DNA from 3 places in the Mumia sp. zg.B21 genome. Region 3 is predicted to be linked to each of the others. Evidence: riboswitches for the same ligand, from Rfam matches in the RefSeq annotation. Region 3 holds a riboswitch; each other region holds the start of a gene.
The links. Region 3 has a riboswitch for cyclic di-AMP ahead of KV100_RS00140 (C40 family peptidase). Riboswitches for the same ligand answer to the same signal wherever they lie in the genome.

Region 1: linked by a shared signal. The riboswitch ahead of KV100_RS19895 (transglycosylase family protein) and the one ahead of KV100_RS00140 (C40 family peptidase) in region 3 are both predicted to bind cyclic di-AMP.
Region 2: linked by a shared signal. The riboswitch ahead of KV100_RS20260 (NlpC/P60 family protein) and the one ahead of KV100_RS00140 (C40 family peptidase) in region 3 are both predicted to bind cyclic di-AMP.

The regions. Positions count from the first base shown of each region.
Region 1 covers NZ_JAHWCJ010000001.1:767,924-772,197, forward strand. Annotated here, with positions in the region: gene KV100_RS03705 (hypothetical protein) at 1-746, opposite strand, end outside; gene KV100_RS03710 (TerC family protein) at 957-1,970, shown strand; cyclic di-AMP (ydaO/yuaA leader) riboswitch at 2,118-2,281, shown strand; gene KV100_RS19895 (transglycosylase family protein) at 2,282-2,743, shown strand; gene KV100_RS03720 (APC family permease) at 2,775-4,202, opposite strand.
Region 2 covers NZ_JAHWCJ010000004.1:435,313-439,586, forward strand. Annotated here, with positions in the region: gene KV100_RS17360 (DEDD exonuclease domain-containing protein) at 1-1,358, opposite strand, end outside; gene KV100_RS17365 (hypothetical protein) at 1,460-1,723, shown strand; cyclic di-AMP (ydaO/yuaA leader) riboswitch at 1,862-2,003, shown strand; gene KV100_RS20260 (NlpC/P60 family protein) at 2,012-3,037, shown strand; gene KV100_RS17375 (long-chain fatty acid--CoA ligase) at 3,201-4,274, opposite strand, start outside.
Region 3 covers NZ_JAHWCJ010000001.1:26,045-30,318, forward strand. Annotated here, with positions in the region: gene nadC (carboxylating nicotinate-nucleotide diphosphorylase) at 1-234, shown strand, start outside; gene KV100_RS00135 (cysteine desulfurase family protein) at 236-1,390, shown strand; cyclic di-AMP (ydaO/yuaA leader) riboswitch at 1,730-1,885, shown strand; gene KV100_RS00140 (C40 family peptidase) at 1,870-2,460, shown strand; gene KV100_RS00145 (DUF3048 domain-containing protein) at 2,529-3,566, shown strand; gene KV100_RS00150 (MerR family transcriptional regulator) at 3,721-4,274, opposite strand, start outside.

The DNA of each region.
Region 1 (4,274 bases), 740 kb from region 3:
TCCAGCCGGAACCGCCAGAGCCGCTGGGTCTTTCCGACCCCGCCGTACTCACCGACGACGAGAGACGCTGGGCTGCCGTCCTCCGGGCTGCCGTGCTGGATCGACAAGAAGGAGTAGCGCAGCCGGCTGCCGTCGTCGCGGCTCCACGCCGACAGCTTCGCGAACACCGGCAGGACCAGCTCGTAACCCAGCCGCCTCGAGGGCCCGCCGCGAGCGCCGTCGGGCAGGCGGAGCAGGTCGTCGATCCGCACGACGTAGATGCCCGCGCGGGTCGCGGCCACGTACAGGTACGGGCCGTACCAGGCGATGCCGCCGGCATGGGTCGGGACGGGCCGCGCACGGACGCCCCAGGGGGTTCGTCGCGCCCTGACCAGGAGCACGTGCTGGTAGCGCAGCGTCGCGAGGTCGACGAAGGTCAGCCGGGCGCCGTTGCGTCGTGCGTGGTGGTGGGCGTACCAGCTGACGGCGACGACGTCGCGCCCTCCGGTGCCGCCGGGTGCGTCCCCGGCGGTCGCGTCCGCGGAGGTGGTGACGCCTTGGGGGTACCAGTCCTCGGTGTCGGCATCCGGGCGCTCCCAGGTGAACCCGTACGCCGCGGCCTGTCCCGGCACCTCGACCTCGCGAGCCTGGAGAGGGGCGGTGTCGAGCACCTCGGGGATGGTCGACCTCGTGCCTCGGCGCAGCAGAGCCCGCCTCGCGCCGGGGCTCGTCAGCGTGCCCACCAGGCCTACGTGTCTCACTGCCACGGCGCGAGCCTAGCGAGGTCTGCGACACGAGCACCCGGGGCGCCCTCTGGCACAATGGCGCAGGGAGGGGAGTATTCCTTTCGTCGACCCGTCGTCATCACGGCCAGCGCGCTGGCCCGGCGGGTCGAGCCGTGTCAGGTGCTCCTCGCGCCGGCCCGGCGGAAGAGACCTCCGGCCAGACAACCCATCCGACCGGAGGAACCGAACCGTATGAACGTCACACCCCTCGAGTGGTGGATCACGATCGGCGTCACCGTCGCCGTGCTCCTGTTCGACGTCGTCGTGATCGCGCGCAGGCCCCACGAGCCGTCGATGAAGGAAGCCGGGGTCGCGCTCACCATCTATGTCGGACTCGCGGTCGCGTTCGGCATCTGGGTGACGGGCTTCCACGGCGGTCAGTACGGCCTGGAGTTCTTCACCGGATGGCTCACCGAGTACAGCCTCTCGGTGGACAACCTGTTCATCTTCATCATCATCATGGCGAGCTTCAAGGTGCCCCGGGTCTATCAGCAAGAGGCGCTGATGATCGGCATCATCCTCGCCCTGATCTTCCGCGGGATCTTCATCGGTCTCGGTGCCGCGGCGATCAACAACTTCAGCTGGGTCTTCTACATCTTCGGCCTCTTCCTCGTCTACACGGCGTACGGACTGGTCAAGAGCTATCGCAACCACGACGACGAGGAGGCCGGCGACAACGCCGTCGTGCGGTTCGCCGAGCGGCACTTCAGCGTCGCCGACGAGTTCCACGGCATGAAGATGACCGTGCACATCGACGGCAAGCGGTTCCTGACGCCGATGTTCCTCGTGATCCTGGCCCTGGGCACCACCGACCTGCTGTTCGCGCTGGACTCGATCCCGGCGATCTACGGCATCACCAAGGAGCCGTACCTCGTCCTGACGGCGAACATCTTCGCGCTCATGGGCCTGCGCCAGCTCTACTTCCTGCTGGGCGGGCTGCTCCAGCGTCTGGTGTACCTGTCGCTCGGCCTGTCCGTGATCCTCGCCTTCATCGGCGTCAAGCTCGTCCTCCACGCGTTGCACACCAACGAGCTCCCGTTCATCAACAACGGCGAGCACCTCGACGTGCCGGAGATCCCGACGCTGATGAGCCTCGCGGTGATCATCGTGGTCCTGGCCCTGACCGCGGCCGCCAGCCTGTGGAAGACCCGCCACCAGCCGCAGCCCAAGCGGCCCGACGATCGCGAGGACGTCCCGCCGCGCTGATCGTCGTCCGCCCGGGGTCCGCGAGTCCGCTCTAGGTGGCTTGCGGACTGCCTGGGCTTGTTGTCCAGATTATGTGGGTTAGTCTGACTGAGGTCTTGCTCGACGCCGAATCCTGTCCGCGGGCGAGACCTACCCCGGAGGGTCGGTCAACGGGGGCCGGCGAACCACGAACATGACGGACAGGAGTGGGGAACCCAATTCCGGAGCCACGGCTCCTTGGGGTGAAGCCCGGTCGCGGACTCGTCCGTGACCGGCAGGGCACCTTCGGCCCGAACCCGACAGCTAACCCCGCAGGCGTTGTGAAGGAACACATGAACAACGCCCTTCGCGTCGCCAAGCGCGGCGTCGCCACCACGCTCGCCCTCATGGGTCTGGTCGCCGGTCTGCTGGTCTTCACCAGTACGCCCGCCAGCGCGGCCAAGGACCGGACCTGGGAGCGCCTCGCCAAGTGCGAGGCGGGAGGTCGGTGGCACATCAACACCGGAAACGGCTACCACGGTGGTCTGCAGTTCAACCCAGGAACCTGGCGGTCGTACGGCGGCAAGAAGTATGCGTCGACCGCCTACAAGGCCAAGCGCCGCGAGCAGATCGCGGTCGCGGAGAAGGTCCTCAGGCGGCAAGGGTGGGGCGCATGGCCGGCCTGCACCCGCAAGCTCGGCCTGACCAGCAAGCACAAGCGTGAGAAGTGGCAGGGCTTCGCCAAGAGCGACCGTGTCGCCAAGAAGGGCGCCATCGGACACTTCCCGCGCTGGTGGCGCAAGAAGTTCTGGTGAGCGACCCACCTCACCTCGGACCCCGTCGGGCTCAGTCGAGCTCGGCGGGGTCCTTCACGTAGGTGCGCTCGGCGTAGAACGCGCGGTTGATGATCCAGGTGATGATCCACAGCACCACTCCGAGGCCGAGCAGCAGTCCCGCAACTTCGTACTGCTCGGTGTCGCGACCCGACAGGGGCGTCACGAGATAGAGCGAGACGACGGCGGCGACCACCGGGATGACGGTCGGCGCGACGAAGTGGCGGGTGTCGACGCGGTCGCGGCGCAGCACCAGCACCGCGACGTTGACGATCGTGAAGACCGCGAGCAGGAGGAGTGCGGTGGTGCCGCCGAGGGTGGCGACGGCGTCCTCGCTCGCGTTGAACACGTAGGTGATGAGCCCCAGGGCGAGGAGGGTCGTGAAGAGGATCGCGACCCATGGCGTCTGCCGCCGGCGACCGACGTGGGCCAGCGCCGGTGGCAGCACGTGCTGCCTGGCCATGCCGTAGAGGAGCCGGCTGGCCATGAGCATGTTGATGAGCGCCGTGTTGGCGACGGCGAACATCGTGATGAACGGATAGATCTCGTCGATCGGGAGGTTGGGTGCGCCGAGCTCGACGACGGTGAGCAGTGGCGTCTCCGTCGCGGCGAGCCGGCCGATCGGGACGAGCGCAACGGCGGTGATCGAGACGAGAACGTAGATGAGTCCCGTGATCGACAACCCGGTCAGCATGATCCGCGGGAAGGTCGAGACGGGGTCTTTCGTCTCCTCCGCCATGTTGACCGAGTCCTCGAAGCCCACCATCGCGAAGAACGCCAGCGACGTCGCCGTGGTGACAGCGAGGAAGACGTTCTTGTCCTCGGGCGTGTCGAACGCGACGACGCGGGAGAAGTCGGCGTTTCCCTCGACGACCGCCCAGATGCCGACGAGGAGGACCAGCAGGAGCCCGGAGAGCTCGACCACGGTGAGGACGACGTTGGTGATGATCCCGTGGGCGACCCCACGGAGGTTGACCAGTGCGAGCGCGACCATGAACAGCAGGGCCACGATCAGGATGCCGGTGCTGTCCAGGTCGAGCCCGAAGCCCTGGTCGAGGCTGCGCGCGAAGACACGCGACGCGGTCGAGGCCGACGTGATCCCGGACGAGAGCACCGCGAACGCCACGAGGAACGTGAGGAAGTGGATCCCGAACGCCTTGTGGGTGTAGAGCGCCGCACCGGCGGCCTGGGGATACTTCGTCACGAGCTCGAGGTACGAGAACGCGGTCAGGGTCGCGATGGCGAAGGCGATGAGGAAGGGCAGCCACGCCGCGCCGCCGACCTCGGCCGCCACCTGCCCGGTGAGCGCATAGACGCCGGTGCCGAGGATGTCACCGACGATGAACAGCAGGAGGAGCCTGGGGGTGAGGAAGCGCCTGAGCTCCGTCGGCCGGCCCTCCTCTTGATCGGACGACGTGGACCCGGGCCCGGTGTCGCTCATGACACTCCTCCTCGTACGCCGGCAACGCGTGGGTTTACTGTCGTGCGCCGTGGCGTCGGCCGCAACCCCCCA
Region 2 (4,274 bases), on a different contig from region 3:
GCGTCCTCGAAGCGTCCCTGCCCCGAGAGCGTGCGCATGCGGTCGGTCGAGGCATCGACCACCACGGTGGGGTCGAGCGTGAGAGCCGTCCGGACGCGGTCGACCTCGGCCGCGTACGTCTCGGGGGTGGCGGTGCCGTCGCAGGGTGCGAGGCAGCTGCCCATCTCGGCGAGGGCGCACGCGCTGCGTGACGGACGGCGCGGGAGCCGTCCGGAGCACTGGCGGATGCGGAACGCCTCGTAGAGCGTCGCCGCGACACGCTCGGCGGACGAGCGGCGCGTGAAGGGACCGAGGTAGTCGGCGTCGTCGTCGGTCTTGCGGACGAACGAGAGGCGGGGCCACGGCTCTCGGGTGAGCTTGATCCAGGTCGCACGCTCGGGGTGTCGGGACCTGCGGTTGTAGGGCGGCTTGTGGTGTGCGATCAACCGCAGCTCGCGCACCTGCGCCTCCAGGGCCGTCGCACACGTGATGCCCTCGACGCGGGTCGCCAGCGCCACCATCTCGCCCATCCGCGTGCGGGTCTCGCTGGAGGTGAAGTAGGAGCGGACCCGCGCACGGAGGTCCTTGGAGGTCCCGACGTACAGGACGTTCTCGTGACGGTCGCGGAAGAGGTAGACGCCGGGGAGGTGGGGGAGGTGGTCGGCGAGCCGGCTCTTCTTGCGCTGGGCGGGACTGACGCGGGAGCTGAAGGTGGCGAGCTCCTCCATCGTCGACACCCCCATGGTGCCCAGGCGCTCGAGGAGCGCGTGGAGGACGTCGACCGTCGCGCGGGCGTCGGCGAGGGCGCGGTGGTTGGGGGTGGTGGCGGCGTGGAAGTGGCGCGCGAGCGTGCTCAGCTTGCAGTTGGGGACCTCGTCGCGCAGCAGGACGCGACGGGCGATGCGGGCGGTGTCGAGCGACTCGAAGCCGGGCCAGGCCAGCCCGAGGTGCTGGGTGAAGTGCTTGAGGAAGCCGACGTCGAAGGGAGCGTTGTGCGCGACGAGCACGGTGCCCCGGGCGAACTCCAGGAACGACGGCAGCGCCTCGCCGATCCTCGGGGCGGCCACGACCATCGCGTCGGTGATGCCGGTGAGGACCGTGATGAACGTCGGGATCGGACCCTCGGGGTCGACGAGGGTCTGGAACTCACCCAGGACCTCTCCGCCGCGGACCTTGACCGCACCGATCTCGGTGATCATGGAGCCGGCGGCCGCCGAGCCGCCCGTCGTCTCGAGGTCGACGACGCAGAACGTGATGCCCGACAGGTCTCGACCCAGCTCGTCGAGAGTCCCTTGGACCGCGGTGCCCTCGACCGCGGTGCCCTCGACCGCGGGAACCGGGACGGTCGGCGGGGGAGCGGTCTCGGGGGCGAGGGTCATGGGAACGACGGTAGGTGCGTCCGCTGACATGTCCGGCCGTCGGGGCGTACGGCGTGTCGCACGACGGGTTTGTGTCAGAGCGGCTGCGTAGCGTCCAGGGCATGGACGAATCCCGCGTGCTCCATCAGCAGCCGGGCCCGGCGACGGGTCACGGCGAGCTTCTGACCATCGACTGCGGTCGCTGCCTCGCCCGGCCCCAGGCATGCGGCGACTGCGTGGTGACCGCGCTGCTCGGTGCCCCCGACGAGGGCGTCAGCATCGACGCCGACGAGGGTGCCGCGCTCCAGGCGCTGAGCGCCGCCGGCCTCGTGTCTCCGCTCCGCCTCGTGACCCAGACCGACAGCGAGACCATCGACGACGTGTGAGCCTTCTCACCCAACCACCGCCGCCCGCGAGAGAGATCTGACTTTCCCACTGCTTCACGTTGATTCCCCACCCCGTTGGCGCATAGGGTGAGGCTCGCGTGTCTGAGGAGTTCTCTACCCCGGAGGGCGCAGGCACGCCGCCTAGTTCGGCCGAGATCCCCCGATCGACGCTGGAGCCGGGGACCCACGTTCCTGGGGTGAATCCGTCCGCTCGGACGGTAGGGCACGTTCTTGGCCCGAACCCGTCAGCTCACCCGGTAGGCGTCGAGAACGTGAAGGAGCCGCCGAGTGCGGAACGGCCGAAAGCTGTCGATGAGGGCAGCAGTCGCCGCCGGGTCCGGGTTGGTCCTCGCTGCCACGCTCACCGCGTCCCCCAGCGCAGCAGACCCCCAGACGCCGAGCCTGTCCGAGGCCCAGCGCAAGGTCGCCGAGCTCAGCCACGAGGCCGAGCAGGCCAACGAGCGCTTCCTCGAGCTCCGGACCGAGGTCGACGGAGCCAAGAAGCAGATCAAGAAGCTCCGGACCGACGTCAAGGCGCAGCAGGCTGAGGTCGAGGACGTCCGCAACGCCCTCGCCAAGACCGTCACCGAGCGGTTGTCGAGCTCCCCGATGGGCCCGACCACCCAGCTGCTCGCGAGCGACGATGTCGACGAGTTCCTGGAGGGCCTGACGGCGCTCCAGTCCTACAACAGCACCCAGGCCGACCGGCTGGCCGCCTTCGAGCGCGAGGCCGGAGAGCTCAAGGTCCGCCGTGAGCAGCTCTCCTCCAAGCTCGAGATCATCTCGGAGTCGCAGAAGGAGATGACCAAGCAGAAGGCCAAGCTCGACGATCGCGTCACCAAGGCCGAGGCTCTCGTCGCGAGCCTGACTCCTGCTGAGCGCGAAGAGGTCTACGACAACGACCACGGTGGTCCGAGCCGCAGCGAAGACCGTCCGTCGACCAGCGCCCCGAAGGTGAACGCGTCCGGGCGGGCCAAGAAGGCGATCGACTTCGCGATGGCGCAGCTGGGCGAGCCCTACTCCTACGGTTCTGCGGGCCCCGGCAGCTGGGACTGCTCGGGCCTGACGATGAAGGCGTTCGGCGCGGCCGGCGTGTCGCTCCCGCATTCGTCCTCCGCGCAGTCCGGGATGGGCTCCTCGGTGTCGCGGTCGTCGATGAGCCCGGGCGACCTGGTCTTCTACTACAGCCCGGTCAGCCACGTCGGCATCTACATCGGCAACGGCAAGCTGATCCACGCCCCGCGTCCCGGGCGCAGCGTCGAGATCGTCTCGGTGGACGTCATGCCGGTCAGCGGAGTGCGTCGCGTCGGCTGACCGCCTCCGCTCCGTACGAAGAGCCACGACCCGTCTCGGGTCGTGGCTCTTCTGCGTACGACGTGCGGCCACCCCTGGGCAGCAGCTCCGAACCCTCACGGACGACAGCAGCCCCCAGCGCGTGTGCGCCGAGGGCTGCTGCTGTCTGCGTGAGGGTGGGGGCCTAGCCGTACAGGGCCTCGACGTCGTCGCGGTGCTCACGCATCACGACGTTGCGCTTGAGCTTGAGGGTCGGTGTGATCTGGCCGCCCTCCTCGGTCCAGTCCTTGGCGAGGACCCGGAACTTGCGGATCGCCTCCGCTCGGGACACGTGGGAGTTGGCCTCGTCCACCGCGGTCTGCACGGCCGCCAGCACGTCGGGATCGTCAGCGAGCTGCTCGATCGGCGTATCAGCCGGCTTGCCGTGGTTCTCGAGCCACGAGCCGATCGACTCCTGGTCGAGCGTGATGAGTGCGCCGACGAAGGGCTTGCCTTCGCCCACGACCACCGCCTGGCTCACCAGGACGTGCGCCCGGATGCGGTCCTCGAGGACCGCGGGCACGACGTTCTTGCCGCCGGCGGTGACGATGATCTCCTTCTTGCGGCCCGTGATGGAGATGAAGCCGTCGGAGTCGATCTCACCGATGTCACCGGTGTGGAACCAGCCGTCCTCGTCGAACGCGGCCGCCGTCGCCTCCGGCGCGTTCCAGTAACCCCGGAACACCTGTCCGCCGCGGAACAGCAGCTCGCCGTCATCGGCGACCCGGACCTCGGTGCCCGGCAGAGGGCGCCCGACGGTGCCGATCTTGGAGTCGCCGGCGAGGTTCGCCGCGAGCGCGGCCGTGGTCTCGGTGAGGCCGTACCCCTCGATCACCGGGATGCCGATGCCCGAGAAGAAGTGCGCGAGCCGCTCGCCCAGCGGAGCGCCGCCGGAGATCGCATGCTCGACGTGCCCGCCCATGGCGTCACGAAGCTTGGTGTAGACCAGCCGGTCGAACAGCGTGTGCTTCGCCTTGAGGACCGGGCCGATGCGCTTGCCGCTCTCGCGCGCCCGGCTGTAGGCGATCGCCGTCGAGGTCGCGACGTCGAAGATCTTGCCCTTGCCGGACGCGTGGGCGTTCTGGCTGGCGCCGTTGTAGATCTTCTCGAACACGCGTGGGACGGCCAGGAGGAACGTCGGCTTGATCTCCGCCAGCTCGGGGAGGAGGTTCTTGACGTCCGGGGAGTGCGAGAGCTTCGCGCCTGCCCGGATGGAGCC
Region 3 (4,274 bases):
GCCGTCCTCGCGGCCGGTGTCGACACCGTGATGCTCGACAACTTCACGCTCGAGGACCTCCGTACCGGTGTCGAGAAGGTCGCCGGGCGGGCGCTGGTGGAGGCCAGCGGCGGCATCACGCTCCCTCGGGTCGGTGAGATCGCGCTGACCGGGGTCGACCTGATCTCGGTGGGGGCCCTCACGCACAGCGTCGCCGCGCTCGACCTGGGGCTCGACGTCGAGGTGGCGGTCTAGGGTGCGCTACCTCGACACGGCCGCGACCACGCCGGTTCGCCGCGAGGTGCTGGAGGCGATGTGGCCCTTCCTCACCGGCGAGTTCGGCAACCCGTCGAGCCGCCACGGTCTCGGAGACGTCGCGTCCCGGGCGCTGGAGCGCGCACGCGCGGACGTCGCCGCCGCGCTCGGTGCCCGGCCGGCGGAGATCGTGCTCACCTCCGGTGGGACGGAGGCCGACAACCTCGCGGTGAAGGGACTGGCACTGGCGAACCCGCGTGGGCGCCACCTCGTGACCACCCGGATCGAGCACCCTGCCGTGCTGGAGGCGTGCGACCACCTGGTCAGACTGCACGGGTTCCGGAGAGACCTGCTCGACGTCGACGGTGACGGCGTCGTCGACCTGACGCAGGCGGAACGACTGATCGGCGCCGAGACCACGCTGGTGTCGGTCATGCTCGCGAACAACGAGGTCGGGACGGTCCAGCCGGTCGCCGAGGTCGCCGCCCTGGCACGCGCACGGGGGGCGCTCGTGCACACCGATGCCGTCCAGGCCGTCGGGTCCGTCGTCGTGGATCCCGCGCAGCTCGGCGTCGACGCCCTCTCGCTCAGCGGCCACAAGGTGGGTGCGCCGAAGGGGAGCGGGGCCCTGTGGGTCCGCCGAGGCGTGCCCTTGGAGCCGCTGATCCACGGGGGCGGCCAGGAGCGTGGACTCCGGTCGGGCACCGAGAACGTCGCCGCCGCCGTCGGTCTCGCCGCGGCGATCACGTCGGCGGTGGGGTCCACGCCCGGGGGACCGCGTCCGCGAGGTCCGGTCGACGCCCTGGCCGCGGCCCGCGACGCGTTCGTGCGCGACGTGCTCTCCAATGTCGCGGGCGCCTTCCTCACCGGCCATCCGCGCCGTCGGCTTCCCGGTCACGCGTCGTTCTGCTTCCCGGGCACGTCGGGGGAGGCGGTGCTCCTGGGGCTGGAGCAGGATCACGGCATCGCGTGCTCCAGCGGCTCGGCGTGCGCCGCGGGCTCCGACGAGCCCTCGGAGGTCCTCTTGGCGCTCGGGATCGATCCCGAGGTGGCGCGTACGGCGGTGCGGTTCACGGCCGCGTCGCCGGCGGACTTCGAGGGTGCCGCCGGGGCCGTCGTCACCGCGGTGCGAGCCGTCCGGTCGCTCGCCGGCTGACCGTCGCCGGCGCGCCCGCGGGTGCGGTGGACCCTTGCATCCGCGCAGAGCCTTGTTATGGTCCTGGGACAAGACCGGTCAAAATATGACAAGGGTCACATAGCCCCTCTTCGATCACTGCGACGGCAGGGCAGGTGACCTGGACGAGCGTCCAAACCTCGTCCGTGGTGACGTCTGGTGTTTTGAGCGGGTCCATCGACGTGTCTATGGTGGCCCGCGGCCTGACAACAGGCCCCACAACCCCCCATAACGGGCATGACCGGGACGCGACCGGGTCCTGCCGGACAACTGAACATCGTGTGTGGGAAACGCCCAATCCTGCCCGCCTGCACACGCCCCCATCATCGACCGTCACCGACGGGCAGGAGCGGAGGAACCAACTCTGCACGAAGTCCTTCGGGTCATGCGTGCTCGGGGTGAAGCCCTAAGACAGGGCGGGGCCATCCTTCGGCCCTAATCCGACAGCTCACTTCGCAGGCGTGGAAGGGACCACGCTCATCATGCTCGCGACCCCCCGGACGCAGCGCCTCATGGCTCTGCCGATCGCTCTCTCCGCTGCCTTCGCGATGGTCGTCACGACCGCCAACGAGGCCAGCGCAGCCCCCGCCTCCACGTCCACGAGCACGGCCGCCGCGAAGACCGCGACCGCCCAGAAGCTCGCCGCCGCGAAGGCCACCAAGAAGGCCAAGCGCGTCGTCGCCAAGAAGCGTCGCGCCGGTCGCATCGTCAAGGCCTCCCGCGTCGCCGCGCGCCAGAAGGGTGACCCGTACCGCTACGGCGCGTCCGGCCCCCGCGCGTTCGACTGCTCCGGCCTCACCTCCTACTCGTTCCGCAAGGCAGGCATGAAGCTGCCGCGGACCGCGAACTCGCAGTACCGGCACGTCCGCAAGATCAAGAAGCGCAACATCCGCAAGGGCGACCTCGTCTTCTTCGGTGGGTCCCGCAAGTACCACGTGGGCATCTACTGGGGGAAGGGTCGCATCCTCCACGCGCCGTACTCCGGCAGCCGCGTGAAGGTCGAGCGGATCTGGACCCGCGGCTGGTCCGCAGGCACCATGCGTCTGCGCTGACAGCGACACCACCACGAAGAGCAGGGCCGGTGCCTCCTGAGGTACCGGCCCTGCTCCACCATGGGAGCATGCACGTGAGCCAGAAGCCCCGTACCGCGTTGCGCGCCACCCTCGTCGCGACCGCACTCGTCCTCGCGGCGGCGTGCTCGGGTGGTGACGAGCCGAAGACCCCGGAGAAGCCGACGCCGACCAGCGCCGACGCCGCGCGCAAGGCGGCGACCCTGAACCGCGCCAACCCGTTCACCGGCGAGGCGGCGGCCAAGGGTCTGCCCGATCACCCCGCCTTCCTGGTGAAGGTCGAGAACACCGCCGCCGGAGCCCCGCAGTACGGGTTGTCGCAGGCTGATCTCGTCGTCGAGGAGCTGGTCGAGGGTGGTCTGACGAGGCTGGCGGCGTTCTTCTACTCGCAGACGCCGACCAAGGTCGGGCACGTCCGCTCGACCCGGACCACCGACATCGCCCTCGTCAAGCCGACCGGTGGGCAGCTGATCGCCTCGGGCGGCGCGAAGGTGACCATCCGCAAGATCAAGGCCGCTGGTGTGAAGCTCTACAGCGAGGACACCGGCAACCTCACGCTCGCCATCGACCGGGGCAAGAAGGCCCCGTACGACCGGCTGCTGAACCTTGCCGCCTACGCCGACCAGCACCGGTCCGCGAAGGCCGCCGTGCCGCGGCCGTACCTGCCGTTCGGCGCGAGCCCGACGCCGGGCTCGACGAAGGCGACGTCGTTCGACGTCCGCTTCTCCCGCAGCTCCGCGACGCGGTGGCAGCTCGGTTCCGGCGGCGCGTACCGCCGGGTCAACGGCCACGCCCAGAAGGGCAAGGACTTCAAGCCGGACACCGTCCTCGTGCTCTTCACCCGACAGGTCGACGCGGGCTACCGCGACCCGGCCGGGTATCCCGTCCCCGAGACGGTGCTCAAGGGGGGCGGCCGGGCTGTCGTCCTCAACGGCGGCACGATGCTGAACGCCCGCTGGAGCAAGAAGAGCGCTGCGGCGCCGATCCAGCTGACTGCCGGGGGCAAGCCGGTCACGCTCGAGCGGGGCAAGGTCTTCGTCGAGCTCGTGCCGGCTGGCGCCGGTGGCGTGACGGTCCGGTCCCGCTGACGCGAGGAAGGTCACAGCAGGCGGCCTCGGTTCGGCGCGCGCGCTCCCCTACGATCGGCACCAGGGTTTCGGCCCCACCCGGCGGGTCCCTCCCTCCAGCGTCGGGTGGGGCCGTTCTCCGCCTCCGGGGGAGCCGTCTGTGGAGACGCCGGCGTCAGGCCTCGGGAGCGGGTCGCTGGTCGCCGAGCGCCGCGAGCTCCTCGCCCAGGGCGTCGTCGATCGCGTGCGCCAGCTCGTCGCGGAACACCGCGACGACCGCCTGCGCGGCGACCGGCAGCAGGTTGGCGATGGAGGTCACGACCTCCTGCCACTGGTCGTCGGGCATGCCGGCGCCGACGAACGGCTGCCAGATGTCGCGACGCACGCGGCCCACGAGGTCGTCGGCGACCGTGCGCAACGGCCCCGACAGCGCCGGGAGCAGCTCGAGCACCGTCTCCGGGGCCAGGCCGAGCGAGATGGCGGCGGCTCCGGCCCGCACCACCTCGGGACGGTTCACCTCGAGAGTGTCGTCGTCGACGATGGTGGCCAGGCCGCGGTCCACGAGCTTCTGGGCGAGGTCGGTGTCGCGGTCGATGCCTGCCATCGCCGAGAGCCGGTCGCGTGACATGAGCTCGCTCTCGGGCTCGCGGGCCAGCGGCGAGTCGAGCACCGTGATCAGGTCGAGTGCGTAGTCGGCCGTCGTGGAGGTCTTGTCCTGCAGCGCCTTCT